4 regions of the Paenibacillus donghaensis genome follow, and region 2 is predicted to be linked to each of the others. Evidence: riboswitches for the same ligand, from Rfam matches in the RefSeq annotation. Region 2 holds a riboswitch; each other region holds the start of a gene.
The links. Region 2 has a riboswitch for cyclic di-GMP ahead of B9T62_RS40335 (choice-of-anchor A family protein). Riboswitches for the same ligand answer to the same signal wherever they lie in the genome.
Positions count from the first base shown of each region.

Region 1 (7,679 bases), 820 kb from region 2:
TCCCGCAGGAATCCTCGCTGAAGCCTGGCCAATAAGCCCAGCCCGGCGCCACTGTCTTCAGATGCGGGGCAAGTTCCTTGCCCTTCCCGTTCAGCCATTCCGCAATGGCCAGATTGACCGCCTTGGAACGGTTGAACAGCCCGGGCTCATTATCCACCTCATAATACTGGAAATAGCGGCTATACTTCTGGAAATATTCCGTAAGCTTCTTCTCAGCATCCTCCGGCAAAGAGCCGTCGGCATTCAGCTTGATGTCACCGGTATGCAGGTAGAGGGCAACCGCCTCCATGTTGTAATCCTGCAATACCTTGTAGTAATCTTCCATATTGGAGCAGGAGCGGCCGACATCACTGGCACAGCTGGTACGCATGATGTTGCCGCTGTAAGCTACACCCAGCCATTTCATAATATAGGGCAGATGGTTCACTGCACCTTCATCGAAATAAAACTGCTTATTGTTAACCATAGTCCCCGTCTGGATATAACTGCCGTGAATCGGCTCCTTGATCGGAGTCTTCAAGGATTCCAGGCTGAGGTTATCCCAGGTCCACCACGTATAGGGGTCCTCCTTCTCCGAGGAGTAGATCCCGCGGGCTGTCTGCAGCTTCAGCTCATTGGTGCCCTTCTGCAGCTGCTCCTTGGGGATATACAGCTCATAGGTTTTGCGGAAGCTGAATTTATTGTCTGTCCCCGATACTCCGGCGATCTGGATAATCCCTGACAGCTGCCGGTTGGAGAACACGCTCATCTGCGGAACCGATTTGTAGGCATCGGTAATGCTTACGCGAAATAAGACCCCGTTTGCCGGGATCTTATCGAGCTGGTACGAGATCCGCAGTTCAGGCTGGGTAGACCCGTTCAGCCCGGAGGGCAGCTGCTGAAGAACGGAAGATTTAGGCGTTGCCGATGTAATCGTGATGGCAGATTTCGGGGAAGCAGAGGATTTGGCGGCTGTGAATTCTCGCGCGGATTCATCGTGTGTGCCCAGCTTCCACAGGAACTCGCCCTCCGGAAGCTCCGGCCCGGCATCGTCAGCCACCGGGAGGTCAGCCAGTCCGGCATCCTCCACCACCTCGTCATGGGGCGTCCCGCCGCGTCCGAACACTGAGATGGACAATAGAAGCAGAACGGTCAGAGCTGCGAATTTGAGCAATAGCTTTATAGGTTTGATTCTGGTCTTTGGTCTGGTCCTTTTCCTCATGTCCATGTCCTCGCTTTCTTTCGGAATGTCAGAATGTCTTCCTATGAAGCTGCTTCTATTTTAGAAAAAGAGCCTTCTGCGGGATAATCGACTGCTTCTGGCGTGCGCTTTTCCACTGCAGCCGGATGCTTGCGTCTCCTCGGTTCTCGTAATATTCCACTTTGATATCGTACAGCGTGCCTGCAGTCAGAGTAATACTGCCTTCACGACCAACACCGCTCTGGTTCTGCCAGCTGTCGATAACCAGCTTCCCGTCGATCCAGACCCGCACTCCATCATCGGATGAAGCAGAGAAGGTGTATTTCTCGCTGTACACGGGTTTGACCTTTCCTATCCAGCGGATGGAGAAGCTGTCCTTGCCAATTCCCTCTGCCGGACCTTCCCCATGCCAATTGAAGTCAATATTGCTGTCCTTGCGAATGACTGCAGCTGTCCCGGACAGCTCCGCATTGTTGAAATATTCGCCGGTCAGTCCATTGCGGGAGACCGGAGCTATAGCGGCTTGTTCCGTGCGCACGAAATCTTCACGGGACACGGTATAATTGCTGCCCATAAAGCTCTTAATCTGCTGCATGTTGTTGTTCTCGGTCAGCATTTTGCCCCAAGTCATCATATAAACCCACTGGCTCTGTTTCTTGGCCAGCATAGCCGGGTCAGGCAGCTCTCCGCTCTCGCCGATGCCAATCGGCTTGCCGTCGGCAAGTTTAAGCAGGTTGTCGTAATAGGATTGTCTGAAGTCATTGTTGTAGATATCGGCAGCCAGTACATCTACCTTATCCGTTCCCGGATAATACGGCGCATACGGATCGGCCTCCTTGGTCGGCGCGTTCGGATTCCATACCCACAGCAGATTATCTAGCTTGTGCACATCGGTAAACCGTTCATACATAATGTTCCAGAGTACTTCGAAATTGTTCTTCTTGCCCCACCAGAACCAGCCGCCGTTCATCTCATGATAGGGCCGCCACATTACAGGTACACCCGCATCACGCAGCTCCCCCAGATATTCGGCGATATCATCAAGCTCCGCCACCAGGCTCTGATATTCCTTAGTACCTGGTGTGACATAGGCATTAAATTTGGCCTGGCTCAGATTCATCTGAACCCTGGACCATTCCGGAGAGGTGCCGGGCAGGCTCTGATGAAAAGTCATCGCCACGATGCCGCCGTCTTTATGCCATTTGATTGCGCTGGCTACAACTGCCTGACGCTGGGCGGCAATGGTTGCCGGGGACTGGTTATTCAATGCTCCCAGCTCATAGCCGTGCAGCACGGCTTGTTTGCCTGTAGCGCTCTTAAGCTTGCTGTTGAATTCATCCGGGCTCTCCAAGTAATCATGCTGGCCGGAGAGGATTCCCTTGCCGCTTAAATTGACCAAATCACGCAGCAGCTCACTGGCTTCATCGGATGCTTCGGGATTTACGGGAGCTATCGGCGCAGATGCGGGAACCTTGACTTCCGTCAAGGTGATATCCCCTGACTCTGTCAGATTCCTCGCCTCTGTCCAGTGTAATAGGGTCACCATAAGAATAACCGGCAATAGGGTCGTCAACAGCATATATTTACGGTAATTCTTCAAAGTATTCCTCCTTCTAAGCGGCTGTAAGTCAAACACCTGCAGGAAGGAACAGCGCACTCGCTGGTACGGTTCCTTTGGACTGACTGGCGCTTTCCCACATCAGACGCACTCTGGCATCACCCTGGTTCTCATAATATTCAACCTTAATCTCATACAGCTGGCCTGCGCTTAGACTGATCTCACCCACACGTTCGGTGCCGCTCTGCTTGGTCCAGCTGTCGATGATCAGGCTGCCGTCCACCCAGACTCGGATGCCATCATCTGATGTGGTATAAATCTGGTAGGTTTCACTGTACTCAGGTTTGATCAGTCCGCTCCAGCGAACGGAGAAGAAATCAATCCCGAGCAACGGGTCCGGCGAATTTTGCCGCCAGTTGAAATCAAGCTTGGCATCTTCACGCATCAGCACCGGGCTGCCCGACAGCTGCATATTGCTGAAATATTCGCCATACAGACCGTTAGCGGCAGGAGCGGCAGCTTCGGGAGATGCAGCCTGCTCTGGCATCGGCAATGGCATTGGCTCAGGCTGAGCTTCCATAACCGGCGGTAAGCTTTCGGCGGGGACCGGTGTTGGCGCTGCGGCTGGTACCGGTGCAGGCGTTGAGTCCGGTGTTGGTGCTGCAGTTGGTGTAGGCGTGGGCACTAAGGTCGGTTCAGCTGTTGGTACGGGCGTAGGCGCAGGCGTGGATACAGCCATCTCAAGCGAATTCGCAGCAGAAGTTGCCCCGTTAAACAATGCGCTCGCCGGAACGGTTACCTTCGCCTGGCTGGGACTCTGCCACATCAGCTTCATGCGGGCATCGCCCTGGTTCTCGTAATACTCCACCTTGATGTTATGCAGTTGCCCGGCTTGCAGGGCAATCGTGCCCATTCGCTCGGTGCCGCTCTGCTTAGTCCAGCTGTCGATAATCAGGCTGTCGTCCATCCAGACGCGAATACCGTCATCCGATGCCGTATAGATCTGATAGGTTTCACTGTAGAGCGGCTTAATCTGGCCGCTCCAGCGAATGGAGAAGTAATCCACGCCAAGCGATGAATCGGGCGCGCCCTGACGCCAGTTGAAATCAATGTTCTTATCATTGCGCACCAGTACTGGCGTTCCGCTAAACTGCATATTTCTGAAGTATTCGCCCGTAAGCCCGCTGGCCGGAACTACCGGATTACCGTCTACAGGCATGGGAGTTGGTGAAGGTGCTGCCGTAACCACAGGTCTCGGAGCAGTGGTTGGTGTAGGTGTAGGTGTAGGTGCAGGCGTGGCTGTCACCACCGGTGTTGCCGCTGGAGTTGCCGTAGCAGTCGGGAGCACCCCCGATTTGTATTTATCCCGGGTCAGCGTATAACTACTGTTCATGAAAGCATGGATGGTTTCCGTGCTGTTTTTTTCATATAACATCTTTCCCCAGTTCATCATATATACCCACTCGCTCTGCGATTGCAGCAGCTTCGCGGTATCCGGCATTTCTCCGTTCTCCCCAATGGCAATCGGCTTGCCGGCGGCCAGACTGAGCAGGCTGTCATAATAGTTCTGCTGGTAATCATTTTCGTATATGTCTGCTGCAAGAATGTCCACCTTATCCGCCCCCGGATAGGAATGGGAGTAGGGATCAGACCATACATTAGGCGCATTCGGATTCCACACCCACAGCAAATTGTTCAATTTATGAACGTTAACAAAACGGTCATACATAATATTCCACAGGTCAGGGAAGTTCGTTTTGCGGCCCCACCAGAACCAGTCGCCATTCATCTCATGGTAGGGTCTCCACAATACCGGTACACCGGCATCACGCAAGCGTTTGAGAGATACCGCGACCTTGTCTAGCTGGGCAATCAGGTTATTATACTGAGGAGTGCCGGGAGTTACATATTTATTGAATTCGCTCTGACTAAGCCCTCTATGCACATTGGACCAGTCATAAGAGGTTCCGGGCAGATTGGCATGGAAGGTCATCGCTACAATCCCGCCGTTTCGGTTCCAGTTGATCGCACTGTTCACCACATTCTGGCGCTGCCAGGCCAAGGTGCCTTCGGTTTGCCCGCTGATTCCTCCCAGCTCATAGCCGTGAAGCGCAGCATATTGTCCGCTTGTATTCTTCAGCTTGTTGTTCATCTCGTCCGGGCTCTCCAGGTAGTCATGCTGGCCGGCAAGAATGCCTTGTCCGGACACAGCGTTCAGATATTCTAGTAGTTTAACTGCTTGGGGGGAAGCTTCACGGTTTACGGGGGGCATGGAATTTAGAGCCCCTGCATCTACAGAAGGAATCATCCCTCTGCCCCAGGGAATAGCAGTCATAAATAAGGCAACAGCGGCCACAATAAACAATAGTCGATACGTGCGGTAAGATCTCAATTTCATCTCTTCCTTTCGGTAGCCAGGCTGCCACTCTTGCGAAGGCCCTATAGCTTTGCGTCCCAGTCTTTCGACAGGTTTGCCTTTATCGTTATTGAAGGATTGATCCCTCTAACCGTAAGTATCGACTCTATTTAGTTTTTATTTAGGTCATTAATTGACTAATTTCGAAAAATAAGGCTTAAGACCTGTTTTGAATCCGTTTTATTTGTTTAAATAGTTAGTTTGGACCTAAGATATAAACTGCTGTAATTCGATATCTTCCCAGTTCAGGGTGATGCGGATATTATCCTCTTCCACCAGCTCCGAGCCAGTCTGGACCTCAATAAACTCCATATCCGTCACCGCCAGAATCGCATGCTTAGTGCCCTGCGGAATACGGACCACATCGCCCGCCTTCACATTATGCATCTTCTCATTCAGCACAATGCTCGCTTCTCCGCTGACGATTGTCCAGATCTCACTGCGCTTGTGATGCAGCTGATAGCTGATGTTCTTGCCCTCGGAGATAAAAATCCGCTTCGTCAGCACCTCATTGCCCTCATCATATTTCACATAATCAATCACTTTATAATGGCCCCAGCGGCGCTCCTCGTACATCGGTCTTTGTTCAAAAGCCTTCAGCACTTCCTTGATTCTCGGGCTTTCCGCCTTGTGGGTCACCAGAATGCCGTCCGGGCTGGCAGCAATGATCAGATCCTTCGCCCCGATCACCGTGATTGGAATATCCAGCTCATTGATCAGGCAGGTACCTTCCGAATCGGCGGTCACAAATCCTTTGCCCACATGGTTGCTGGTCATCTCCTCGGTCAGAGTGTTCCAGGTGCCAAGGTCTTTCCAGAATCCGTCGTACGGCTGCACCACGATATTCTCTTCCTTCTCTACCACTTCGTAGTCGAAGCTGATCGACGCCAGCAGCTTATATTGCTTCTGCAGTTCTTCATAATTCAGCGGCAGCCCCTTGCGCTGCAGGATATCAAGCAGATACCCCAAGCGGAAGGCAAACACGCCGCAGTTCCACAAGGCATTGCGGCTTATGAGCTCTTCGGCCTGCTTACGTTCCGGCTTCTCCTGAAAATGACTGACCTGCATGTACCCGCCCGGCCCGGCTTCGGCGCTGGTAGGGATAATATAGCCGTATTTCTCCGACGCGTGCTCCGGCACCACGCCAATCAGGGCCAGATTCGCCCCGCTATCCTGCATGGTCTGCTCCAGCTGGGCCACCGCCTGGAAGAAGGAAGCCTCCACATAGGGATCCACCGGCAGGATCGCTACCGTCTCGGCCGGGGATACACCAGCCACCGAATACAGATAGGCCGCTGTCAGCGCAATTGCCGGGAATGTGTCCCGCCGCGCCGGCTCCACAATAATCGGAACGTCATGCCCCAGCTGGCTCTGGATCATCTCCACCTGGCTGCGGCCTGTGGCCAGATAACTGGAATCCGCCATGCCGGTTTCCTGAAGCTGTCTCCATACCCGCTGAACCATCGATTCCGGTTCACCTGCGGGGTTTTCCAGTACCTTTAGGAATTGCTTCGAACGTGAATCGTTGGACAAAGGCCACAACCGTTTTCCTGAACCGCCTGACAAAAGTACCAGTTTCATAAGTGAACCCTCCTCATGGATTAGGTGAAGCATATTGTAGAAGCCTGTAATTAAACCACGCCTGCCACACTTGGAGAATAGCCGCTGAGACCGCCCATCGCCGGGCGTCCCACCGAGTGGTATTCCAGCCCTGTGCCTTCAATCTGCTCCTTGCCGTACACATTGCGGCCGTCGATCAGCACCTGGCGGCGCATGCTCTGGGCCAGCTGATGCAGGTTGAGCTCCTTGAACTCGCTCCAATCGGTCAGCAGACATACCGCATCGCTGCCTTCCGCCGCTTCCTGCGGCTTCGTGCACCAGCGCAGCTGCGGGTGATCATATTGCTGTCTGAAATTGTCCGCAGCAATCGGATCGTACAGCTTCACAATGGCGCCTTCGGCTACCAGCGCTTCAACGATTTCACGGGCAGGCGCCTCACGGACATCATCCGTATTAGGCTTGAACGCCAGGCCCCAGATGCCGATGACTGCGCCGCGCAGATTGCCGAGCGATTCATGCAGCTTGGAGAGAATCATAAACCGCTGTCCCTTGTTCACCTCAACCACCGATTCCAGCAGCTTGAACTCATAATCGACGTTGCCGGCGATCTGGATCAGCGCATTGGTGTCTTTCGGGAAGCAGGAGCCGCCATAACCGATACCGGCCTGCAGGAACGAGGAACCAATTCTGCGGTCCATGCCCATTCCTTGCGCCACCTCGGTTACATCAGCTCCCACTTTTTCACAGATATTCGCAATTTCATTAATGAATGAGATCTTGGTGGCCAGAAAGGCGTTGGAGGCATATTTGATCATCTCTGCGCTGCGGATGTCGGTTACGAATACATTCTCCGTGAAACCCTTATGCAGCGTACGCATGGTGGACTCAAGCTTCGGATTGTCAAGGCCGATAATGATCCGGTCCGGATGAAGCGTATCCTCGATGGCTGAGCCTTCCCGCAGGAA
Region 1 covers NZ_CP021780.1:8,441,217-8,448,895, reverse strand. The annotation lists gene B9T62_RS38090 (discoidin domain-containing protein) at 1-1,201, opposite strand, end outside; gene B9T62_RS38085 (glycosyl hydrolase) at 1,257-2,780, opposite strand; gene B9T62_RS38075 (PA14 domain-containing protein) at 2,809-5,130, opposite strand; cyclic di-GMP riboswitch class I at 5,145-5,224, opposite strand; gene B9T62_RS38070 (sugar phosphate nucleotidyltransferase) at 5,362-6,735, opposite strand; gene B9T62_RS38065 (UDP-glucose dehydrogenase family protein) at 6,786-7,679, opposite strand, start outside.
Region 1: linked by a shared signal. The riboswitch ahead of B9T62_RS38075 (PA14 domain-containing protein) and the one ahead of B9T62_RS40335 (choice-of-anchor A family protein) in region 2 are both predicted to bind cyclic di-GMP.

Region 2 (7,679 bases):
GGTGTCGGTGTTGGCTTTACTGTCGGTGTTGGCTTCACTGTCGGTGTTGGCTTCACTGTCGGTGTCGGCTTCACTGTCGGTGTCGGCTTCACTGTCGGTGTCGGCTTCACTGTCGGTGTTGGCTTCACTGTTGGTGTCGGCTTCACTGTCGGTGTTGGTTTCACCGTCGGTGTTGGCTTCACTGTTGGTGTCGGCTTCACTGTCGGTGTTGGCTTCACCGTTGGCGTTGGCTTTACTGTCGGTGTTGGCTTCACTGTTGGTGTCGGCTTCACTGTCGGTGTTGGCTTCACCGTTGGTGTTGGCTTCACTGTCGGTGTTGGACACGGCGTAGCCGTTGGCTTCGGCGTGGCCGTTGGTTTCGGCGTAGCCGTTGGTTTCGGCGTAGCCGTTGGTTTCGGTGTTGCCGTTGGTGCTGGTGTTGCTGTTGGTGCTGGTGTTGCCGTTGGTGCTGGTGTTGCTGTTGGTGCTGGTGTTGCCGTCGGTTTTGGTGTTGCTGTTGGTGCTGGTGTTGCTGTTGGTGTTGCCGTCGGTTTTGGCGTTACTGTCGGTTTCGGCGTTACCGTTGGTGTTGCCGTCGGTTTTGGCGTGGCCGTTGGTTTTGGTGTTACTGTCGGTGTTGGTGTCGGCGTTGTTCCCGGATCATCGCCATCATACGGGTGATGGTGGAACTCTCCGTAGGCTCCTTTTATTGAAGCGGCGACCATCGTGCCATTAATCTGTCCATTGTTGAATTCAACCGCTGCACGCGGAGCAAGCATACTGCCCATAATATTGATGCCGCCTAATTCCATCTGGCTGGCCTGGTACACATTAAACAAGATTTTTCTGCTGTTGAGAGTGTTGTTGGGAAGAAAAGCAAAATTCTTCATATTTACGCTGGAACCGCTGATATTAATAATTGCTGTAGAACCTGAAGGAATGTTGATGGTGAAGCTAGTACTGCTGGATACATTGCTGCCCAGTACATCAAAGACATTAACACCTGGTTCGGTACCCGTTAAGGTAAGACCGCCATGTTTGAATTCAGTGCTGCCCGTTGCGGGATGAGCTGCAAGCTCATCTGACTTCGCACGCAAGGATTGGAAGGCAGCGGAGAAATCAATCGGGTAGCCCGTCGTCCTCGTTCCACCCTTCATAAGCGTTACATCACCGCTAAACTTCCCCCCATGCACAATGTTTCCATACACAGATCCGCCATTAAAAGCGAGATCCCCGCCTACAACAAGTGTGTGTGCCGATGGAATCTCGCCATCTGACAACCTGTCGCCCACGCTATAATTAGAAACATGCACATTGCCACCCGCAGCCATCCTCCCCTCTGTGTCTGAAAGGGTGGTGATATCCCCCAGCACAAACACATTGTATTTGCCGGCGATTCCCAGCAACGAAGAACCGCTTGCTCTGACAACACCATTACCCAGAGTGAAAAAACCACTGGTCGCCAGAACTATAGCCAGCGTTAACGAGAGCGCCGCTTTCAATTTTTTTCTCAGCATGAACACCTCCTAATAAAATATAATATTCGGAACAATGAATAGAACCGCCCGTCTCTTAAACTGCAAAATAAAAAGACTGCCACGAAGTAGATTTCTCTCTTCATGGCAGTCGGACGATCATTGCGCTAATACGGCGCTTTAGACTCCTGGCTTTGCGTCCCGTCCTTTCGAACGGTTTGCGATTATACATGATTATGTTATGGAGTCGCTTCAATTATGTATGAAATCATCGGGTCTATGACATTTGTTACTTTTGAACTAAACATAGTGTATCTGCTCTCCCCATGTATTGTCAATCTATTCCTTTTAAAACTTTTTCGCAGGTGTAATCCTTGCTCCCTCGGAAAATAAAGCGCTTCCAAAACTATCGCTGAATCCTTATTATATCCCTATTACCCTGGAATTTCGTCAGCGTCCTACAGCATGAGCAGGAGTCAACAGGTCCAAAGTCTCATCCAATTAAGTGCCGCCCACTTCCCAAGCGAACTGCTTATTAGAGCAGCTGGAACCAGCCAATCAACGACATCCACAGCGGAACGCTCAAGCACAGACCAAACATTAATCCACGGCGAAGGTTGCCTTCATGATTCATCCTCATTTTCTTTTTGCTCCTTTGGCCCATCAGCCCGATATATATTACTTTTTATTATTTCAATTTTAATATAAATGTATTCAACACTATTTGTTGTGAACAATGTCACATTATTTGAACTGTTTAGAAATACCATTGATTATTTTTCAGCAAAGAGGTTATGATACGAATATACGTTCGTATATTAGGTGGTGAAGGTTATGCACAGAGCAGACAGCAGGGACCATATGCTCGTGAAGTCCTATATTCTGCTTCCGCTGATCTTAAGTGCTTTTGAGCGGGATAGCGCCATCATGTCGGCACATCTGCGTACACCCGCCCCCTACCTGGAAGCCCTGAAGATCGCATCGTCCACAGCTACGGTAGACCTAAGAGACGTCCGGCAAGAAATGAGAACACGCGGAATCAAAGTATATGAGCAACATCGGCTTAAGATCGGCATTGAAGCAAAGTTTATCTGCAGGGGGTACCATGACCGCATGCTGCTGCTGAACGATATTATCGCCGCCCAGGCCGCAATCCATATGCGCCGCTATCTGGGTCTGGATATTTCTTCTTACAAGAGCTATGAGGAGCAATATCAGCTAAAGTCAAAAAAATAGGCCCCACCTTCTCCGGCAGGACCTGTCAACTATATACAAAACACTGGGGGTGTTTGGTAGTTCTTAGTATATCCCCCTAACCTGAAAACAAGCTGATTATCACATGAAAATAACATTAATTTTTTGAGTCCTAATTACCTAATCCACAGCTACAAAAGGACGTCCATCAGCAAACTGCACCACTGCCACACAGGTTTCACGCATCAGGCTGTGCTCGGGATCGGCAAGCCGGTGGTAGACCAGGTACCAGTCCTCTCCATGAGTGGTTAGTGAGGCATGTCCTGTACCCACCGCCTGCTCTGAAGCGAGCGTCAGCCGATTATTCTCGGGAACCTCGTAAGGACCGTAGATATGGCTGCTGAACGCATAAGCAATCTGGTAACGCGGATCACGGGTATCGTAATTGCTCCAGGTCAGCCAGTATAATCCGTCTTTTCTCTGCAGATGCGGCCCTTCATTGTAGATGGAAATGTCGAATTGTGCCGGATCGGCGCCCTTCGCCCGGTAGATCTGGTCCGAGAGCGGCAACGGCTCGCCTGCAAAAGAAATCATATCCTCCGCCAGCGGCGCAATCCAGCATTTCCCCTGGCCCCAGAGCAGATAAGGCTGTCCGTCCTCGTCCACGAACAGATCGGCATCAATGGATTGGCAAGCGTATTGGTCCTTGGTAATCAGCGGACGCCCCAGCAGATCCTTGAAGGGACCGGTAGGCGTATCGGATACGGCCACTCCTATCTGTGCTTCCGCCGTGAAATACATATAATATTTGCCCTTGTATTTGTTCACCCCCGGCGCCCAGGCCTGCGAGGAGGCCCAACTGACCTCCTGCAGATCAAGCGTTACCTGTGGCCCCTCCCAGTGGATCAGATCGCGGCTGTGGAACACATGAAACTTCTCATACTGCCAACCGTCGCTGTCCTTGGTCGGGTACAGATAATAATCGTCACCGTCACGCAGAATGAATGGGTCCGCCCAATAACCGGGTAAGACGGGATTATGGATATCCAAGTTGAGGTCCTCCTTATTCTTTCACCGAGCCCAGCGTAATGCCGGATACGAAATATTTCTGCAGGAACGGATAGATCACCAGGATCGGCAGCATGGTTACGACAATTTTGGCGGCATTGAAGGTGCGTTGCGAGAAGTTGATCAGATCCTCCGCCCTAGTTGTCGATGAAACGACCGGCTGCACCACCAGCTGCTGGATATACGTCTGCAGGGGAATGTTGCTCTGCTTGTTCATCAGAATCATTCCGTCAAAAAAGGCATTCCAATGGTTCACCACACTGAACAGCGTAACTGTGGCAATCGCCGGCAGCGCCAGCGGCACGGAGATGCGCAGCAGCATCCGCCAAGGACCGGCCCCATCCACCGTCGCCGCCTCCGAAATTTCTTTAGGCAGATTGCGGAAGAAGTTCATCAGCAGAATGACATTGAAGATCGGCACGGCCGTTGGCAGCGTAAGCGCCCAGATGGTATCGGTCAGCTGCAGATTCTTGATCACCATATACCAGGGAATCAGACCGCCGTTGAACATCATGGTGAAGACGATAATCCAGATATAGAGGTTCCTGCTCTTGAATTCCGAACGTTCCTTAGCCAGTGGGAAGGCCATCAGGATCGTAAGCACGAAGTTGATCGCTCCACCGATCAGCACCCGTTTGACCGAAACGCCAAAAGCATCAAAGAACCGGTGGTCGCTGAGCATATATTTGTAGGAATAGAACGTGAAGTCCACTGGAAACAAGGTCACCTGGCCGGCCGCCGCCGCCGATTTCCCGCTCAGCGAGAGCGAGACAATGTACACCAGCGGCAGCAGGCAGAGCAGTGTAATAACTATCATTAGCAGCAGCAGCAATACGTCTGTTGTTCTTATACGCCGTTTGACTGAAGGCAGCATGAGCGAACCCTCCTTTCCCTGCAAGCATAGCTTGTTCTAAAAAATACGATAGTTGGCATACTTGGCAGCCAGGCGGTAGGAGATGAAGATCAGCACAAAGCCGACCAGTGATTTCATGCTGCCGACGGCAGTAGCAAGCCCAAATTGGTATTGCACCAGCCCTATCCGGTACACATACGTATCAATAATATCGCCCGACTGGTAGACCAGCGGATTGTACAGGTTATAGATCTGATCGAATCCGGCGTTCAGCACCTGGCCGATATTCAGGGTAGTGATCAGCACAATCGTCGGCAGGATGCCGGGCAGCGTGACACTCCACATTTTGCGCAGCCGTCCGGCCCCGTCAATCTCTGCTGCTTCATACAGCGAGGGGTTGATCGCAGTCAGCGCGGCCAGGAAGATGATCGCATTGAAGCCAAATTCCTTCCACACATCACTGAGCACCACGACAATCGGAAACCAGAAATTGCTTCCCAGGAAAAATACCGATTCGCCGAACACCCCTTTTACCAGCTTGTTCACAATCCCCTGTGCGGACAGCATATCGGTCAGAATGCCGGCCAGAATGACCCAGGACAGAAAATGAGGCAGATAAATAATCGTCTGGAACCAGCGCTTCATGCGGTTGAACATCAGCTCATGCAGCAGGAGCGCCGTTCCTACAGGCACGATCACCTGCATAATCATTTTCAGAATCGAAATATACAGGGTGTTGAACAGAATTCGCTTGCTGTCATCCAGCTGGAACATATAGACGAAGTTATCGAATCCCACCCATTTAGAGCCTGATATGCCTTTGACCGGAATAAAATCCTGGAACGCGATGGCGATGCCGAACAAGGGGATGATGCCAAAAATGATAATAAACAGCATTCCCGGAGCAAGCATCAGGTGATAATGCAGCGCATTGCCCTTCTTCCCCATGTTTTCCCTCCATTCCTTACTCTATTTAATGGTGCGGGGTCTACTTCTCAATTTCGGCCTGAACCTCTTCGGTGATCTGATCGCCGCCTTGGGATTTCCACTTCTCTACGAAGCTGTCGAAATAATCGACCGATTCCGAGCCCATAATAATCTTCAGCATGGTTTCGTCCTCAAGCTTCTGCAGATTGGCCCATTTGCCCCGCATCGTATCGGTCTGGTCATAGAAGACACCCTGCTCCTGATGAACCCCGTCTCCGGCCAGCACCAGCGCTCCTGTCAGGAAGGCGTGGCGTTGTGACCAGGCAGCCATATCCTTTTTGGGTGTTTCCTTGTCCTTCAAGTAAGACTCGTATATCTGCTTGGCTTCACCCTGAAGCGTATCGGCGGCCGCACTGCCGTCAATAACGGCTTGAACCGCAAGTGCTTTTTTCTCCTTGTCGTCATAATTGCTGAGCAGCAGCGAGAACGGCATATTTATCCATTGGTACGGGTCCTGGTCCACAATGCCTTCGCCTTGCAGCTGGTCCACGTCAAACTGCAAATTTAAGGTTTTCAGCACGGCTTCGGGATGCTCATATCCTTTGCGGACGACCAGGTAGCTGCTGCTGGCGGCGCCCATATGGGTGTTAAGCTTGCCCTCCGGTCCGGCAGGGGCGAGATAGGCTGTCCATTCTGCTTTGGAGTCCTGGCTGACTGCATCATTCAGAGGCGAAAACGGCAGCCACCACGGTCCGAAGAAAATTCCCGCTTGCCCGTTGACCACAAGCTCTGTTGCCTGCTCCGGCTTCTTGACGGCAAATTCCGGATCGATCAGCCCTTCCTTAACCATGCTCTGCAGCTTGGCGAGCGCTTCCTTCATCTGCGGCTGAACAGAGCCATAGGCGGCTTTGCCCTGCTCGTCCCTCATCCACAGCTCAGGGTAGGCACCGAAGGAGCTGAAGATGGTGTCGAAGCCATATTGGCTGGTGCCGACATTCACTATCTGCTGGGTGCCGAGAATACCGGATGCCCCTTTTTTATCCTGAAAAACCTTGGTTACGGCAATAATGTCATCCAGCGTCTTCGGCGCTGTCAGGCCCAGCTCATCGAGCCAATCCTGGCGCACCCAGAGCAGATTCTCGGCATCGGCGCCGGGGCTAACGTTCGGGAACGCTCTCAGCTTGCCGTCGAAGGTTGCCGAATTCAGGCTGTAGCCATTCGTTGAGTCATACGCAGCCTTCAGATTGGGGGAGACATAATTCTCATAGACCGCTGTCAGGTCTTCCAGCATGTCCGCGTTCACCAGTTGAACCAGTTGCTGCTTATCGACCACCATCACGTCGGGAAGATCGCCGCCGGTAAGGCTGAGGCTAACCTTCTGTCTGTAAGCATCTCCCGAGTTCGTTGCCTGCCAGGCATTCTCATATTTGACGTTCAGCTTCTCCGAGAAATAACGGGTCAGCTCGTTGTCCTCCACCGTTGAACCATCCGGCAGTTTCGGGTCCACCGCCGCCTCTTTGCCGATGGTTATCGTCACCGGCTCCGCCATGGGCGCATACGGATCTTGTTTGCCTACAACGTTCTCTTTTCCATCATTGCCGGAATCGGCTGTATTGCTGCCCGAATTGTCCGCGGCATTGGAGCAAGCCGACAACACCAATATGGAGCCTAGCAGAATCGCAGCCAGCCTATGTTTTTTCATGATTTGTCTCCCCCTGTAGCTTATTGAGATTACTCTTCAAGTATAAAGTCAAACCCCCGAAAGCCGGGTCAGAAACGCGTTCCCGGTTCGAGGGTTATTGTATCCGCTTTCAATAAGATCAGCTACCTCCCTCTGACCATTTTCAGAGGTGCAGCTTACCAGATTCCTACTCGACACGCAGCGGGTTCTGGTTTCTGTAAGCCGAGGGCAGCATTCCGTATTGCTGCTGGAACATTTTGCTGAAATATTTCTCGTCTTTGAAGCCAACCTGCTGGGCGATGCTGTAGATCGGCTTGCTGCTCTGCAGCAGCAGCTGGCGCGCCTTGTACAGGCGCAGTTCCTTCACATAATCCTGGAAAACCTTGCCGGTAACTCCCTTGAAGCTCTGGCTGAAATAGGTGCGGCTCATATTCGCTACATCCGCCACTTCATTCTGGCTGAAATCCAGTTCTTCCTTGCCATGCATATATACGACAGCCTG
Region 2 covers NZ_CP021780.1:7,622,497-7,630,175, reverse strand. The annotation lists gene B9T62_RS40335 (choice-of-anchor A family protein) at 1-1,496, opposite strand, end outside; cyclic di-GMP riboswitch class I at 1,598-1,687, opposite strand; gene B9T62_RS34610 (YhjD family protein) at 2,289-2,690, shown strand; gene B9T62_RS34605 (family 43 glycosylhydrolase) at 2,829-3,698, opposite strand; gene B9T62_RS34600 (carbohydrate ABC transporter permease) at 3,712-4,590, opposite strand; gene B9T62_RS34595 (ABC transporter permease) at 4,627-5,517, opposite strand; gene B9T62_RS34590 (extracellular solute-binding protein) at 5,558-7,198, opposite strand; gene B9T62_RS34585 (response regulator) at 7,365-7,679, opposite strand, start outside.

Region 3 (7,679 bases), 170 kb from region 2:
CCCCGAGGCAGTTTCGTTGTTCGCCACGTCCTTCGTCGGCTCCTGGCGCCTAGGCATCCTCCGTGTGCTCTTATTAGCTTAACCATCGCTCCGGTGTTTGGCTTGTTCGCTCATCTTGTTTTCAACAGCGCTACCGGACTAATCCGTTCGCTACTCTGTTCAAAGCCAAAGGTCGCTTCACAATCCAAAACCTTCGCTTCCAGCTAATAACTAATTCACTTGTTTGCACAAGTTATAGCTAAAAGATGTTCTAAACGCAAATTCGTTTCGGTATCCAGTTTTCAAGGATCAAGTTGTTCTTGCTCCGGCTTTAACCCCGGAAGAAGATCATATCATTTTCCGTAACCACTTGGCTACAAGCAAGTTCTGGAAATGATACTTTTTTGAGAGCTTAAACTCTCAAAACTGAGCAACGAGTGAGTGTGTTGAACCCGAAGGTTCTTATAGAAGCTTACGCTTCTGTTCGAATGTTTCCGTCTCAGGAAACGATTCTCCATAGAAAGGAGGTGATCCAGCCGCACCTTCCGATACGGCTACCTTGTTACGACTTCACCCCAATTATCTACCCCACCTTCGGCGGCTGGCTCCCTTGCGGGTTACCCCACCGACTTCGGGTGTTGTAAACTCTCGTGGTGTGACGGGCGGTGTGTACAAGACCCGGGAACGTATTCACCGCGGCATGCTGATCCGCGATTACTAGCAATTCCGACTTCATGCAGGCGAGTTGCAGCCTGCAATCCGAACTGAGACCGGCTTTGTTGGGATTCGCTCCACCTCGCGGTTTCGCAGCCCTTTGTACCGGCCATTGTAGTACGTGTGTAGCCCAGGTCATAAGGGGCATGATGATTTGACGTCATCCCCACCTTCCTCCGGTTTGTCACCGGCAGTCTGCTTAGAGTGCCCACCATCATGTGCTGGCAACTAAGCATAAGGGTTGCGCTCGTTGCGGGACTTAACCCAACATCTCACGACACGAGCTGACGACAACCATGCACCACCTGTCTCCTCTGTCCCGAAGGCCGCTGCTATCTCTAGCAGATTCAGAGGGATGTCAAGACCTGGTAAGGTTCTTCGCGTTGCTTCGAATTAAACCACATACTCCACTGCTTGTGCGGGTCCCCGTCAATTCCTTTGAGTTTCAGTCTTGCGACCGTACTCCCCAGGCGGAGTGCTTACTGTGTTAACTTCGGCACCAAGGGTATCGAAACCCCTAACACCTAGCACTCATCGTTTACGGCGTGGACTACCAGGGTATCTAATCCTGTTTGCTCCCCACGCTTTCGCGCCTCAGCGTCAGTTACAGCCCAGAAAGTCGCCTTCGCCACTGGTGTTCCTCCACATATCTACGCATTTCACCGCTACACGTGGAATTCCACTTTCCTCTTCTGTACTCAAGCCACCCAGTTTCCAGTGCGACCTTAGGTTGAGCCCAAGGTTTAAACACCAGACTTAAATAGCCGCCTGCGCGCGCTTTACGCCCAATAATTCCGGACAACGCTTGCCCCCTACGTATTACCGCGGCTGCTGGCACGTAGTTAGCCGGGGCTTTCTTCTCAGGTACCGTCACTCCGGTAGCAGTTACTCTACCGGACGTTCTTCCCTGGCAACAGAGCTTTACGATCCGAAAACCTTCATCACTCACGCGGCATTGCTCCGTCAGGCTTTCGCCCATTGCGGAAGATTCCCTACTGCTGCCTCCCGTAGGAGTCTGGGCCGTGTCTCAGTCCCAGTGTGGCCGTTCACCCTCTCAGGTCGGCTACGCATCGTCGCCTTGGTGAGCCGTTACCTCACCAACTAGCTAATGCGCCGCAGGCCCATCCCTTAAGGGCAGATTGCTCCGCCTTTCATCCTCGGTTCAGGAGAACCAAGGAATTATCCGGTATTAGCTACCGTTTCCGGTAGTTATCCCAGGCTAAGGGGCAGGTTGCCTACGTGTTACTCACCCGTCCGCCGCTGAATCCTGTTGAAAGCAAGCTTTCAACAAAACTCCGCTCGACTTGCATGTATTAGGCATGCCGCCAGCGTTCGTCCTGAGCCAGGATCAAACTCTCCAAATTGGTTTTATCGGATAAATCCGATAAAGTATTGAAAAGAGCGATATGCTCAATTTGAAACATCTGACGAGAATTTGCATTCTCTACCGACAAGCTTCACTTGCGTGAAACTCATCTTCTTTTGGATTTTACTTTCGTAAAATCCCACTCACTCGTTGTTCAGTTTTCAAAGATCAAGTTCTCGTTGTCAGTGATGTTTGCGTCACCAGCAACTCTTATAATATATCATATTGTTTCGGGCGATGCAAGCTTTATTTTTGAGAACAATTTATCAAGTTAATCATTCTCTAAATTTCCTGACACGCTCTAACAACGCTTACCTATAATACCCCATCCCCCTAGTAAAAAGCAACCCCTAATTCAAAAGAAAAACAACCCGCTTAAAATTCAGCAGGTTGTTTATTATAAACTAATGTTGTATCCGTTTAGTAGAACTTCACTGCGCTATATTTACTGGCAACCTTGGTCAATTCGTTTGATTTGCCGTTCTTGCCCAGACCTGCATCAACAGTTGTATCAATAATAACCCATTTGCCATCAAGGAATACTTCATTCCAAGCGTGATATTGAGCTACATAACTAGTATTCCCCATAACCAGCTTGGCAGGGATGTCCACACTGCGCAGCATAGCTGCAAACAGGGAAGAATAATCATAGCAAATGCCTTTCTTGCTGGTAAGGGTGTTGTCGATATTGGGAATGTAATCTGTTGTTACACTGTTTGCGAGTGAATAATCATATTTCACATTCTCCACAACGTAGTTATAGATAGCCTTGACTTTCTCTTGATCAGTCGTCTTGCCTTGGGTAAGCTGTTTGGCTTTGAGGATAGCTTTATCTGAGGAGTTCCATTTCACATTCTGAACGGAGCTCAAATATACGGAGTTCTTGTTATTGGTTGATACATCCACTACTTCGCTGTGGACTGCTTTGTATTTGTTACCAGTGGTGTTCTCTAGGACAGATACCTTGTAAGAGCCATCTCCCTGCTGCAGCGGAAAAGATTCTGCCTTGTTGGAGCTGTAGAGATTGTAAGTATAACTACTGTTGTCCTTGGTTATCATGACCTTGATACGCTTGTCCTTAGGAACGTCATAGTTAATTCCGATTACCCCTTGGTTCAGGTTGGATGTGTTCAGCCAGTTGGAATCTACACTAGCGGCTTCAACCGTAGTGCTATGAAAGGACGCTGTTACTACAAACAATGATATTAACACAGCATAAAATTTCTTCATGGATAAAACTCCTTTCGGTAGCTGGCTGCCATCCTTACGGGAAGGCCCTTTAGCTTTGCGTCCCTGCCTTTCGACAGGTTTGCCGTTATCGTATAAGCTTTATCTACTACAGCTTGTACACTATGGATTAAATTAATAGGATAGATTTCCTATTGAGCAAACAAAAAAAGCCTCATCTTTCGGTAGCTGGCTGCCATCCTTGTGGAAAAGGCCCTTTAGCTTTGCGTCCCTGCCTTTCGACAGGTTTGCCGTTATCGTGTTTAGCTTTTATAGTCTAATTCTATCATATTTTTGTTTATATACAAGAGTCCAAGCACTAGTTTCCTAGCATTATATTTAAAATTTGCCGTTTGATCTGTTTCAACGGGACCTTGGATCTATGGATTGGGTAATTTGGCATGTACAATCAACCGGTGGGTAGGATTTACAAGTGGATCACATGTAATCAACGTAAGAATAGAGTCCTTATCATTGCCGTTAAGCACGGATACATCCGTGGGTTCTACGACGGAAATATTGTACACCTCGTAATTATAGGTCTTATCCTTCGTCCTCACGGTGATGGTATCACCCATCTCCACCTCATTTAGCCTGTTAAACAGCCGACCTGTAGTTCTGGCCCTATGCGCAGCTATCGCTGCATTGCCCTTCTCCCCCAATGAAGCCGTCTCCTTCATGTGAGCCGCTGCATGCTTCATATTTGCTTGAGTCGCACCCTCCAGAACGGGAAGCTTCAGATCAATCTTGTCAATTTCTATAATAGCCATCACTTGTCCGCCCGGCTCCATCGTTTCCTGCTTGGTCTCCTTCTGAGCCTGGTCTGCCTCATTGAGAGCGGACTCATCCGCCAGCACCCTGGTCACTTCAGCGTAACTGCTGGTTAAGCCCGACTGTGCCTGCGGCTCACTGTCACTATTGTCACTGTAGCTCTGCAGAGCGTCCTCGAGCAGCTTATCCTGCTGCCTGTCGTTATACCATTCATTGGCCTTGGGAAATAAAATCACAAGAATCCCGGCCAAAATAAGAAAATACGATAGTTTGCGCATTCTTCTCCCACCTCCTTAGAAGACCCATTTGCGGCTTCCCACAAAATTAATAATAACAGTAACAAACGTAACCAGCACCTTGGCCAGCAGTACCTGAATCTGAAGCTTGTCTGTCAGCAGATGCATCAGCAGCAGTGAAATCCCGAGCACAACCAGATTCAGCATGATAAACCTCACCAGCTGCATCCGGTCAAACCCTTCGCCGGCTACGCGGCTGCGGTCCTTGAAGGTGACTTTTTTGTTCAGTATGAAGCTGTTTGCCGTACCCGCACTATAGGAGATAACCTGGGCCAATGAATAGGCCATCCCCAAAGAATGCAGCAAGGTGAAAATCACGAAATCAATCAGCGTGTTCACCAGGCCTACAGCATTGAACTTCAGAAACTGGATCACTCCGGCGCGGAGATTCTTATCTGACATGCTCCTCTTCCTTCCGGTTGTCCATGGACTCATTCTCTGCATACCCTTGGGTCTCACGTACAATATACAAGGGTCTGTCCTTGGATTCATCATAGATTCGTCCGATATATTCACCGATCACGCCCAGCAGCATCAGCACAATTCCATTAAAGAGCAGGTTGACGCCGACAATGGAGGCCCAGCCCGGAATCGTCCAGGAGGTGAACATCTTCTGAAAGAGCACAAAGAACAGATAGATGAAGCTGGAGAAGGATAGGAAGAATCCGATATAGGAAGCGATTTTGAGCGGCTTATGGGAGAAGGAGGTGATGCCGTCCAGGGCGAAGCGGATCATTTTTTTGAGCGGATATTTGGTCTCCCCGGCAAAACGCTCCTCACGGACATATTCGACCATCGTCTGACGGAAGCCCACCCAGCTGACCAGACCTCTGACGTAGCGATTCTTCTCCTTCAGTCCGCGCAGCACGTCGCACACCTTGCGGTCGATCAGACGGAAGTCGCCGGTATCGGTGGGAATCTCCACACTGGTCATGCTGCTGAGCAGTCTGTAGAACAGCTTGGCTGTCACTTTTTTGAATATCGTCTCGCCATGACGTTTCAGACGTTTCGCATAAACAACATCATACCCTTCCTTCCATTTGGCGATCATCTGCAGAATAACCTCCGGCGGGTCCTGCAGGTCGGCATCGATGACCACCACGGCCTGCCCTTCGGCATAATCCATTCCGGCTGTGATCGCCACCTGGTGCCCGAAATTTCTGGAGAAATCAATCAGCTTGACGTTCTCATCCCGGCTGCTGATCTTGCGCATCAGCGCTGCGGTACGGTCGCGGCTTCCATCATTGACGAACACCAGCTCATAGGTATCGCCGCTGCCATCCATCACCTGCTTCAGACGCTCATAGGTATGAGTGATCACTTCCTCCTCATTGAACATCGGTACAATTACACTGTATCTGGCTTTCACCTTGGTTCCTCCTAACGATTGTTCGGCCTAACGCCGCGTAAGCTGTACTAACAAGTAGAAACGGCTTCACCGTCCTTCAAAGGACGGTATCCGTTTCAGCGAGAAAGAGAAGGAGCATTTATAGCGTGAACATATAAATACTTATCTTTTGAATAGAAACCCGCTCTGCAAAAAGGAATGCGCTTGGCGAGTTTCTATCCATCGATCTTGTACTCTAAAATACCCAGGACGGGAACCAGCGCAGCAGGGTTGTGACATAACTTCCGCTGACCACCATACCCGATAGTACCGGATAAAACGCCACAAACAACAGAGCGGCCACTGCCACATAAACATAACGCAGGGTCTTCGCCTTGGCATATTTGCCCTCAAGCAGCTGCATGACATAAACAATGCCAAGAATCATAAACGGAACCATTGCAAAGTAATGGTATAGGAAGGTCTCGCGCGGCACAAGCATCCAGGGAACATATTGCGAGAAAAACGCAATCCAGATCATGTACAGGTTCTTGTCCTTGCGCTTCAGGGTCAGCCATAGTGTACCCAGCATAGCGAAAATCCCGGTCCACCAGATCAACGGATTGCCCATCGTCACAATACTGCTGACCTTTCCTGCAGGCAGGCCTTCACCACCGCTGTAGAACCAGACCGGCCGTTTCATAAACGGCCATTCCCACCATGAGGAAGCAAACGGATGCGTGGCTACCAGCTGACTGTGATAGTTGTACATATTCTTCTGGGCATCGATCAGCCCTTTGAAGGTGAAGCCTTCGCTTGAAGCCGACAACGCCGGCCAGAAGGACAGGCTGTAGATCAAGGCCGGAATGATTACGAAGAACACCACACAGCTTGCCAGCGTAATGATCGTATTCTTCCAGAAGGAGCGTGCTGCTACGCGGCAAGCTGCCGTCAGCTCCCCGTCCTTAAGCTTGCCTTCGGCCAGCACCCGTCCCGCCGCCTGTGATTCTTTATACCGCTGGAACAGCGAGAGTGCCAGCATAATAGCCAGCCCTACACCGCCATAAGCAACAATCCACTTGGAGGCCACCCCAATCCCGAAGAAAAGACCGGAAAGAAATAACGGCAGCAAGGTCTTGGCCAGCGGCTGCCGGTAGAAGCTTCGGGTGGTGTAACGCTGCATGAAGTAGAACATCAGCATGATGAAAAATACCCCGTAAACGTCTATCGTCGAGATTCGGGTCTGGGTGAAATGCATGAAATCAAGGGCGAACAATCCTGTGGCCAAGGCCGCATAGGTGGTTGAGCGGAACAAACGCTGCGCCATGAGATAGATCAGTGGCAGCATGGCAATCCCGAACAGCGTGCCGATGATCCGCCAGCCAAACGGATTCACGCCAAACAGCTCCATCCCGACCGCAATCAGCAGCTTGCCAAGCGGTGGGTGTGTATTCTCGTAAGGCACAATGCCATGGGTATATTCATAGGCCGTGCGGGCATGATAGATTTCATCGAAATAAGTGCCGTTCGTAAAGCCGGAATATTCCGGAATCAGCGTCTGCTCATCAAAGAGGTTCGCCGGCTCGCCTCTTTTGGGGGCAGCTGCCGCATCCGGGGTAACTGCGGCAACCGGCAGCGGCGTTCTGCCGCCACCCTGCTCATAGAAGGCCATTTCATTCAGGGTGAAGCCCGGTGAGTCTACGGTCAGCTTGACATACCTTGCGGCAACGTTCAGCGGCTGGCTTTTCCAGACAAACACATTGCCTACCTCTTCGTTTACTGTAAGCGGGCTGCTCCAGGCATCGGGAGACTGGCTGAATTCCAGCTTGAACTTGCCCGTCCCCGTACCTCCGAATACATTTACCCGCTCCAGCTGACGGCTCTGGCCGAGGTCAACATAGAAGCTCTCTCCGCCGGCAGCAGGTTCCCACAGCGTCTCCGGTGCTTTGTCAGAGCCCAGGTTAAACAAGGCAATGGCGGCATAAACCGCAGTAATCGC
Region 3 covers NZ_CP021780.1:7,793,548-7,801,226, reverse strand. The annotation lists rRNA gene B9T62_RS35375 (23S ribosomal RNA) at 1-84, opposite strand, end outside; rRNA gene B9T62_RS35370 (16S ribosomal RNA) at 500-2,057, opposite strand; gene B9T62_RS35365 (transglutaminase-like domain-containing protein) at 2,480-3,289, opposite strand; cyclic di-GMP riboswitch class I at 3,303-3,383, opposite strand; cyclic di-GMP riboswitch class I at 3,468-3,549, opposite strand; gene B9T62_RS35360 (class D sortase) at 3,667-4,335, opposite strand; gene B9T62_RS35355 (GtrA family protein) at 4,351-4,755, opposite strand; gene B9T62_RS35350 (glycosyltransferase family 2 protein) at 4,745-5,722, opposite strand; gene B9T62_RS35345 (phospholipid carrier-dependent glycosyltransferase) at 5,937-7,679, opposite strand, start outside.
Region 3: linked by a shared signal. The riboswitch ahead of B9T62_RS35365 (transglutaminase-like domain-containing protein) and the one ahead of B9T62_RS40335 (choice-of-anchor A family protein) in region 2 are both predicted to bind cyclic di-GMP.

Region 4 (7,679 bases), 1.6 Mb from region 2:
CAAGGTACCTCCAGCACTTCCGATTACCTGACTATCCTTGGCTCCGGTTACCACAGGGATCTTCACTTCCGGGATTAAACCCGTGTTCGGGGCTGTACCTGGATTTGGGTTTGTTCCCGGATTTGGGCTTGTACCTGGATTTGGGCTTGTGCCAGGATCTGGGTTTGTTCCAGGATCTGGGTTTGTGCCTGGGGATGGAGTCGTTTCCGGACTTGGATTGGTTGATCCTTCTTTCAAGTCAATCGATTCTATGTAGTCATCCTTGTTGCTATAGAGCAGCTTATCCCCGCTTATTCCGATCAGCTTTGCTCCCGGCTCTAATCCTGGCAGCGGTTTTACTGCATATGTAGAGAGGTTTACTTGCTGCAGCGTGACAGCACCGTCCACTTCCTCTTGAAACACCGCTTGCCCCTCACCTATGGACATGAAGGCATACTCTGTTCCTCCAGGCTTCATCTCAGTGAGATCCACAGGCTGAGCAGTCAGATCCTTGATATTCATAAGCACATATTTGCTCTCGGAGGCGCCGTTTTTTTGCTTGAACAGCACATAGCTCCCGTTAAAAACAAACCAGTCCACATAGCTAGCTCCGCCCAGGCTAACAATCGCACGCGTAACTCCGCTGCTCAAATTCAGCAGACCGAGGCCTCCGTCACGGGCATTCTTATACACCACATTTCCACCGGCCAGCACCGGGAATCGACCTTCGCCGAGATCAGCTTCAACGCCCGTTGCCAGATCATGATAGATCATGCTGCCGTAATGCTTGCGCTCATACCAGACCACGCCAACTCCATCCGTAGTTGGATTGCCATATTGTCCGGACTGCTGATTAAGCTTCCTGCGGGTGCCTGTCTCCAGATCGGAACTATAGATGTCCCAGTTCAAGGAGGATTCCTGCTCCGTTCCCTTATCCGCCCACACTGCAACGTTTCCGCTCATATAAGGCGCATCCTTGGCGGATGAACTCGTCGTAAGCACAGTACCTGCACCACTGCTCTGATTCAGCGCGTACACCTGTTTCACACCGTTCGCACCTGCTTCCAGCCATACAATCCGGTCTCCGGATATGCTATAGTCCGTTCTGCCCGGATCTGTCCCGGCTGCCGAAACCTCCTTCATGCTAAGACTACTGATGAACAGCCCCGCAAGCATACACACCGCCACCACTGCGGCCACAACCGACCGCGACAACTTCATATCCCTTCTAAACCTCATTCACTTCTCTCCCCCAGCGCTATTTGTAGGCACGCCAAATAACCAAGTGCCTTGAGTGGCCCGGCTGTCTTAACATCCTCCCTTGGATGAAGTAGACCCGTGGCTTTGCGTCTCCGACTTTCGTACGGATTTGCCTTTGTTCCAAACTCGGTTTTTATGTCCCTTTTTGATTTTGTAGGTGCGAGTTTTGATGTACAGGACTCTTTCATTATCGGAATTTATTCCTGTAAAATTAAGATGTTCTATTTATACCTTTTTATGGGATTAAAATGAGTAAAAAGGGACTATCTTACCGCATATCGTGCGGATAAGACAGTCCTCAGCCTTTAGTTTAGTAATCGGTTACTACTTAGGACCCTGCGAGGATATAGAAGGTTACTCGAGAAGGTTGTGGGATCACGCTACCTTAACCCAAACCCTCCCCCACCCGAACTTCAGATAACCCACGTCCTAACGGACCCTATAGCTCCTATTTCCTCATTGCTGCCATGGTTTGGAGTCTAGCGGACCGCATAGCCGCTATGTCGGCAAAATAGGCCCTAAATAGTGGATTTTCGCTTGAATAGGGGCTCCTGAGTCCGTTAATCCTGCAAAACAGCCTTTTTACAGCAAATAGGGGCTGCTGAGTCCGCAAGAGTCTGAAAGTTAAGCGCGGGTTACTGGTGGCAGCCTTCATTTGTTATTCTAAGTCTCCTTGTCGCGCAGTGTGGTATGACAGTCTCGGACGAGCAACATATGGAAAAAAAGGGGGACCTCATAATTCGCAGTACATCAGACGGGCTGCCTACGTTGATGTCACCCGAGTATCCCCCTATTCATTCACAAAAAATCCATCAACCCTAGACGGATGAACAATCCCCTCCTTCCACACGGAATATAATACCGTATCAACGAAAAGGGGTGAGGAATATCAAAGCGTTTAGGGCTTTCTTGAAAGGAAGAAACGAAGTCCCTCCTGTAAGGACAATCTCTACAGGAAATGCTTTTTTTCAGCTTAACCGTGCTGGTGATAAATTAGTATTTAGAATTGTCATCCGAAATATAAACCGAGTAACACAAGCCCATATTCATCTTGGGCGAAGAGGTGAAAACGGTCCTGTAGTCGCCTTTCTATTCGGCCCGTCGAAATTTGGAATTTCCGTAAGACGAGGAGTTATTCGTGGGACTCTGACTCGCAATGATTTAGTCGGCCCTCTAAATGGGAAGACGATCCGCGATCTAGTCCGTGAATTTGAAAGAGGCAATGCTTATGTCAATGTACACACCATACAAAATCCAAATGGAGAAATCCGCGGCCAAGTTATTTCGTAAATCATACATGAATAATTGAAATAAACGTGCTCCTCACGCAGAGAGTACCTTCACGCTGGTTGCAGAATCGACCGCTCTCCACATGCAAAAAGCATCGATCCACTGGATCGATGCTTTTTGCAATGGAATGGTATGGAGCCGAACCGTGTCAACACCTTTTTCCACGAATTGTAAGCGCTAATCTTCGTAATTCTGGCCAAACAATCTTCCATTTGTAATGAACGGCAGGCGATCGAGTTCTGTGCGTCAGCTAACCGTATTCGCGCAAGTACACAGGATTAGCGTATACCTGACGCTCATTTAACGTTGATGCAACGGGTTAAAACGTTCTGATGTCGAGGACGGGGGTCGAACCCGTATTGTAGTTACCTACCGCAGGATTTTAAGTCCTGAAATGGTCTTCGTAGACCCTTTTCTACGCTATGGGAAGTTCGAGCATAAAGCCTTTAACCATGCGGGTTAAAGGCACCTTTTGTGTTCTATAGTCTCTGCGTTCAGAAATTTGTATATGCAGCCATGTTAGCAAAAATGTTAGCAAATAGATTTGAGCAGAAGCCTTACATTCCTGCTCTTTTTTACGTCCAATCAATCACTATTATTTCGGAGGTTTATCCGTTTGACCACGCTTAGGACAAAATCCTACAGGCATTTTCTGGCTTCTCTCCTCAGAGAAAGTCCGACAGATACGTTATAATGAGGTTGTACCAACGCCTTACAAAAATTCTTAGTTTTACATAGCAATAAGTTCTGATTCATATAAGGTAATATCTTTTGCTTCAGTTTCAACTTTAAGGCAAAGTTTATTAAAAGCTTCTGATTCAATTGCTACAGGGGAAATCCTATTATCTTTCTTTTCAAAAAAGTGAACCATGTCATCAATTGTTCTATCTTTATTTAAGTGATCATTTAGATCATATATTAAAAAGAATCCTGAGTCCTGTTTATAATTATCAAGCATTGTGTTTGTTTTAGAAAACCATTCTGTTAGTTTGTCAGGAGTTGAATTTGATGGAAAGGTTTGAATGAGATTCCACACTCCATTTTTAAATACATAATCAACTGTAAAGTGCATATTACTAATGTCTTTTATTGGATGAATTTTTACGTTGGGTTTTATCTTTGTTCCTATCCACTTTTTTTGATTAAACACTTCTTTTGTGTATTGCTTAACATTCCTACTAACAATTTCCTCTACGATAATATCCTTTGAAGGGAGTTCACCGATATATGTCTTAGTCAGTGTTTCGAATAATTGTTTAGGGTCTCTTGTTAATGAGAATGTTGGCTCAGAGAATTTAAATTGACTGGGTAAATTTTCTTGTATTTGTAACAAGAAATTCTTATCATTTATATTTGGAGTAAAGAGTGATGGACTTGACATTACAGAATTTATGAAATAATCAAATATGTCTTTTTGTACTTTAAATGTTTTAAACGCAACCTCATCCTGTAGTAATCCTCTAATCTTAGGGGAACTTTCATCCAAAATCGAATGGAATAATGCATTTTCTTCAGGGCTATGCAACATTAACCCAACATTGATTGTTTCCCCTCGCAAATCACTAGGACAATACTGTACTACTGAGTACCAGTAGGCTTTACGTTCCATTTTAGTTCCCCCCCTAAGTGAGTTTGAAAAGCACCCTTATCGGCCATTATATTCAATAATTCCCTTAATAGTTGCTTTTGATTCATAATAAAGTGTTTGTAATGATCAATTTGAGATAATTTGTCTTTATACCACTCATCGGGAATTCCTGAAAACCAGCTATCGATTAATGCAGGAGTAATTTTTTCTGCTTCTAAAACGATATCATAAAAACAATGATCCTCATTGTTTGCAACATCGATATATTGATCTAAGGCCCGAAATATTTCACCTAAACCAGACATAAATGCGCCGCCACTACTTTGAGTCAATGCTTTTGTCCAAAAATCAATGTATCCACCCTGGGAAACACTTAGCATACACTGTCTTTTTTGAAGATTAGACCATGCCGGTCCCCAAAAGCAATGACCGTGATCGATGCAATACATTAGACGTTCCCCATTATTAGTAGCAATAATCAAATTCCCAAAATTACCAAAACGATCAAAGTTTGCAGTTAATAAGTCAAGAATAACGATCTTAGAAACATCAGACTTATTTGAAATATTATTAAAAAAAGATGACCAAGGTCTTTTTATGTACGGTTTACGCAAAGCTAACAGTGTCTCATAACCATCACGCAAGTTATTTTCGACTCCGTCTACTAAATTACTAGCAAAATGAAAGCCAGGAACATAATTATGAGTAAACCTCAAGGCTGGAGCGTGTGTAAGAAATATACTATCAACGTTAGCAATAGCACAATCGGGTACTGTTATCCCAAAGTGTTTAGCAATACGGTGAACTAGCACCTCTTGAATAAACATACTATCCCATTCAACCCAGGTTCTACGTGACGGGTCATAAACATTTTGATTTTTAAGTACATATTCCTTACCGTTGCTTCCAATTACTTGAACGGGTCGACTCATTCCGCCCGTATTGTCACCTAGTACTTTAACAAACGCATCTACTTCAATATGTTCTAACACAGAATCCCCCCTTTGTGTGCCTGAAGAAATTTAATTTAATATTAGCAGAGTTTATATACTATGAATATAATAATTGTGAATTAAAAAATGAACGTATGATAAGATTATTGTATTGATAGAGCTTCAGTATAATGAACCCACCCCAATGTACTTAATTGCTCTAAGTTCTTTAAGTAAACTTCTTCATCCATAGATATACATAATAAGTCAGTTGGCCTTGTCATTGCTACATAAGCTACTTTTAAATGTTTTTCTTCATATGCCTCTAATTTTTCTTTGCTTCCTCCAGTTATGTATTCTATGATACTTTCCACTGTCTTAGAATGGTACACGGTTTCTAAGTATAAAGTGGCTGTATGGGTCTGACCCTTAACTCCATGAACTCTATCGAGTTCTATATTTAAATCATGAAAAATATAAGTATTTTCTTTAACCAATACTTTCTCATCTTTTGGAGTAGAGATAGTCATTCCTTGCATAAATCCATCACTTTTCAAATCGATTTGGAAGTTAAATAGACGACTTAAGACAACAAAGATAACATATTTAAAATGTTTTATTATAGGTTTTCCAGTTTCAATTCTTAAGATTGCCCTGGCAAAAAATCTATACGTAAATTTGAATAGATCATCGTCTTGTTCTCGTAGAAATCTCAAAAAATAAGTCTTTGAATAATACTTACCTTCTTCAGTTTTAATATCGTTTAATCTCAATATCTTCAAAAAAATAAGAATAAAACGATTATAATAAGCCTGCACTCCTTCTTTTTGTATAATACTTTGATCAATTTTCATTAAGAACCTGAATTCCCCGCAAATTATAACTAGGTTTTAAGGTCTATATTAAAAATGCGTGCGATCTCTTTATGCATCTTGGTAGATTCGGTAAAGATAGATCCATATCGTCCCGAATAGGTGATCTTGGAGAGCGTCTCCATTTCCTCAAGCAGTTCCTTCACGGTAAAATGCGCCAGCGAGGGATGTTTTTGGATCGTATTGCGGATCGCACTGATATAGATGAGCGCTATAAATTGCAGAAATATCCGGCCATCCATGGTCGAGGAATGATGAACCCGTAGCCGTTTCATATCCAGTTGGTTCTTGAGATCATCAAAACAGTTTTCCACGACGTCCTTATTTCGATAGCTATCCAGTGCCGTTGCGGGGTTTTTAATGCCAGTGGTAAACAGGATGAAAAAACCGGCATAGCGCTTGCGATAGCCCTGCACGGCTTCTGGATTGAATCTTACTTTGACCCCCCTCACCGGGGTATTCTTTATGATAAAATATCGCTGATAAAACGACTCGTGTTCTTTGACTCTGTGTCCCGACTCCAGTTCTGCCTTGTATTCAAGCAACTTTTCATGAAAATCGTCCCTGTCCTCTGCGGCAGCACGAGCGTTATGATAAACATGAACATACGAACGTTTTCCTTGAGTCCCCCATTTGTACAGTTTGGTTCTCACGTAAAGGACATCATCACCGATCTTCCGGTAGTTCTCTACATCCAGCATATCGGGCTGGAACTCATCCACAATTTCTTGCACCCATTTGAGGTGGATCGAAACCCCCATCGTAAACTTATGGTGCGCAGCAAACAACTCGTCTACATTGGCGTTACTGTAAAATCCTTTATCCAGTACAAGATGAAGTGTTTCGTTGCCCAAGAAGTTCATCGTCTTCAAAAAGTTAGACAACGTGCTCACATCTGTAATGTTTCCAGGCAGACGCTTGTAATAGACAGGCAGTCGGCTTTGTTGGCCAAACAGCATCGCCATATTGATCTGGGGCAATTTTTCTTTGTCCCGGTTGTATCCATACTTCACATACTCATTCTGTTCGGAATACGAGGAAACGGAAGTGATGTCATAACAGAGGCATTCTTTTTCCGTGATGACGCGACTCCATTGCTTGAAAAACGTTTGTCTGGCATCTTCGGTTTGAGAAGCAAGTAGCTTACTAATCGCCTGACTGGTCAGTCCTTTGGAGTATGGATGCAGGTGGCCTTTACACCAACTTTCGCAGTGGCTTAAAGCCTGGCCCCGTTGAACCAGGAAATAGACCACGGAGAGCACCTGTTGATGGTCGTTCGGAAAACACTTCTTCAGCAGTTTTTCAATGCCAAGCTCTTGAGTAATCGAATCCAGGAGGAGAGAGGGCCCAGCCACTAGAGACGTTGCGGTGGCCTTAGAGTTATGTAATGTGGAAGGGGAGGAATTCAACCTTTTGGAAGGAATCAATTCACCCGTTTCCAAATCCAGCTTCCCGATACAGACTTGCTTATTTGTGGAAGTCTTTTTTTCCTTATCCCATACTGAAACAGCTTCGTAGACATAAGTGATTCCGTTCTTCTTATTGTAATGATGCACGCGGTAGGCCATATAAAATTACCCCATAATTTGGATTTATGGTTATAATTATAACCATGTTATGGGGATTGTACAAGTGAACTTCCGATCAATTCCCTTGGTGTATAAGGGTTCTTTGTTTGCATGATCCCGCATGGTTATAATTTCGGGGGAATTGAGGTAATAATAGTTATTAATAATTTCCTTCTATTAATTCGTTTGG
Region 4 covers NZ_CP021780.1:642,306-649,984, reverse strand. The annotation lists gene B9T62_RS02590 (S-layer homology domain-containing protein) at 1-1,218, opposite strand, end outside; cyclic di-GMP riboswitch class I at 1,270-1,363, opposite strand; gene B9T62_RS02580 (CHRD domain-containing protein) at 2,128-2,529, shown strand; gene B9T62_RS02575 (DUF3037 domain-containing protein) at 3,260-4,138, opposite strand; gene B9T62_RS02570 (hypothetical protein) at 4,108-5,109, opposite strand; gene B9T62_RS02565 (hypothetical protein) at 5,214-5,903, opposite strand; gene B9T62_RS02560 (IS1634 family transposase) at 5,933-7,489, opposite strand.
Region 4: linked by a shared signal. The riboswitch ahead of B9T62_RS02590 (S-layer homology domain-containing protein) and the one ahead of B9T62_RS40335 (choice-of-anchor A family protein) in region 2 are both predicted to bind cyclic di-GMP.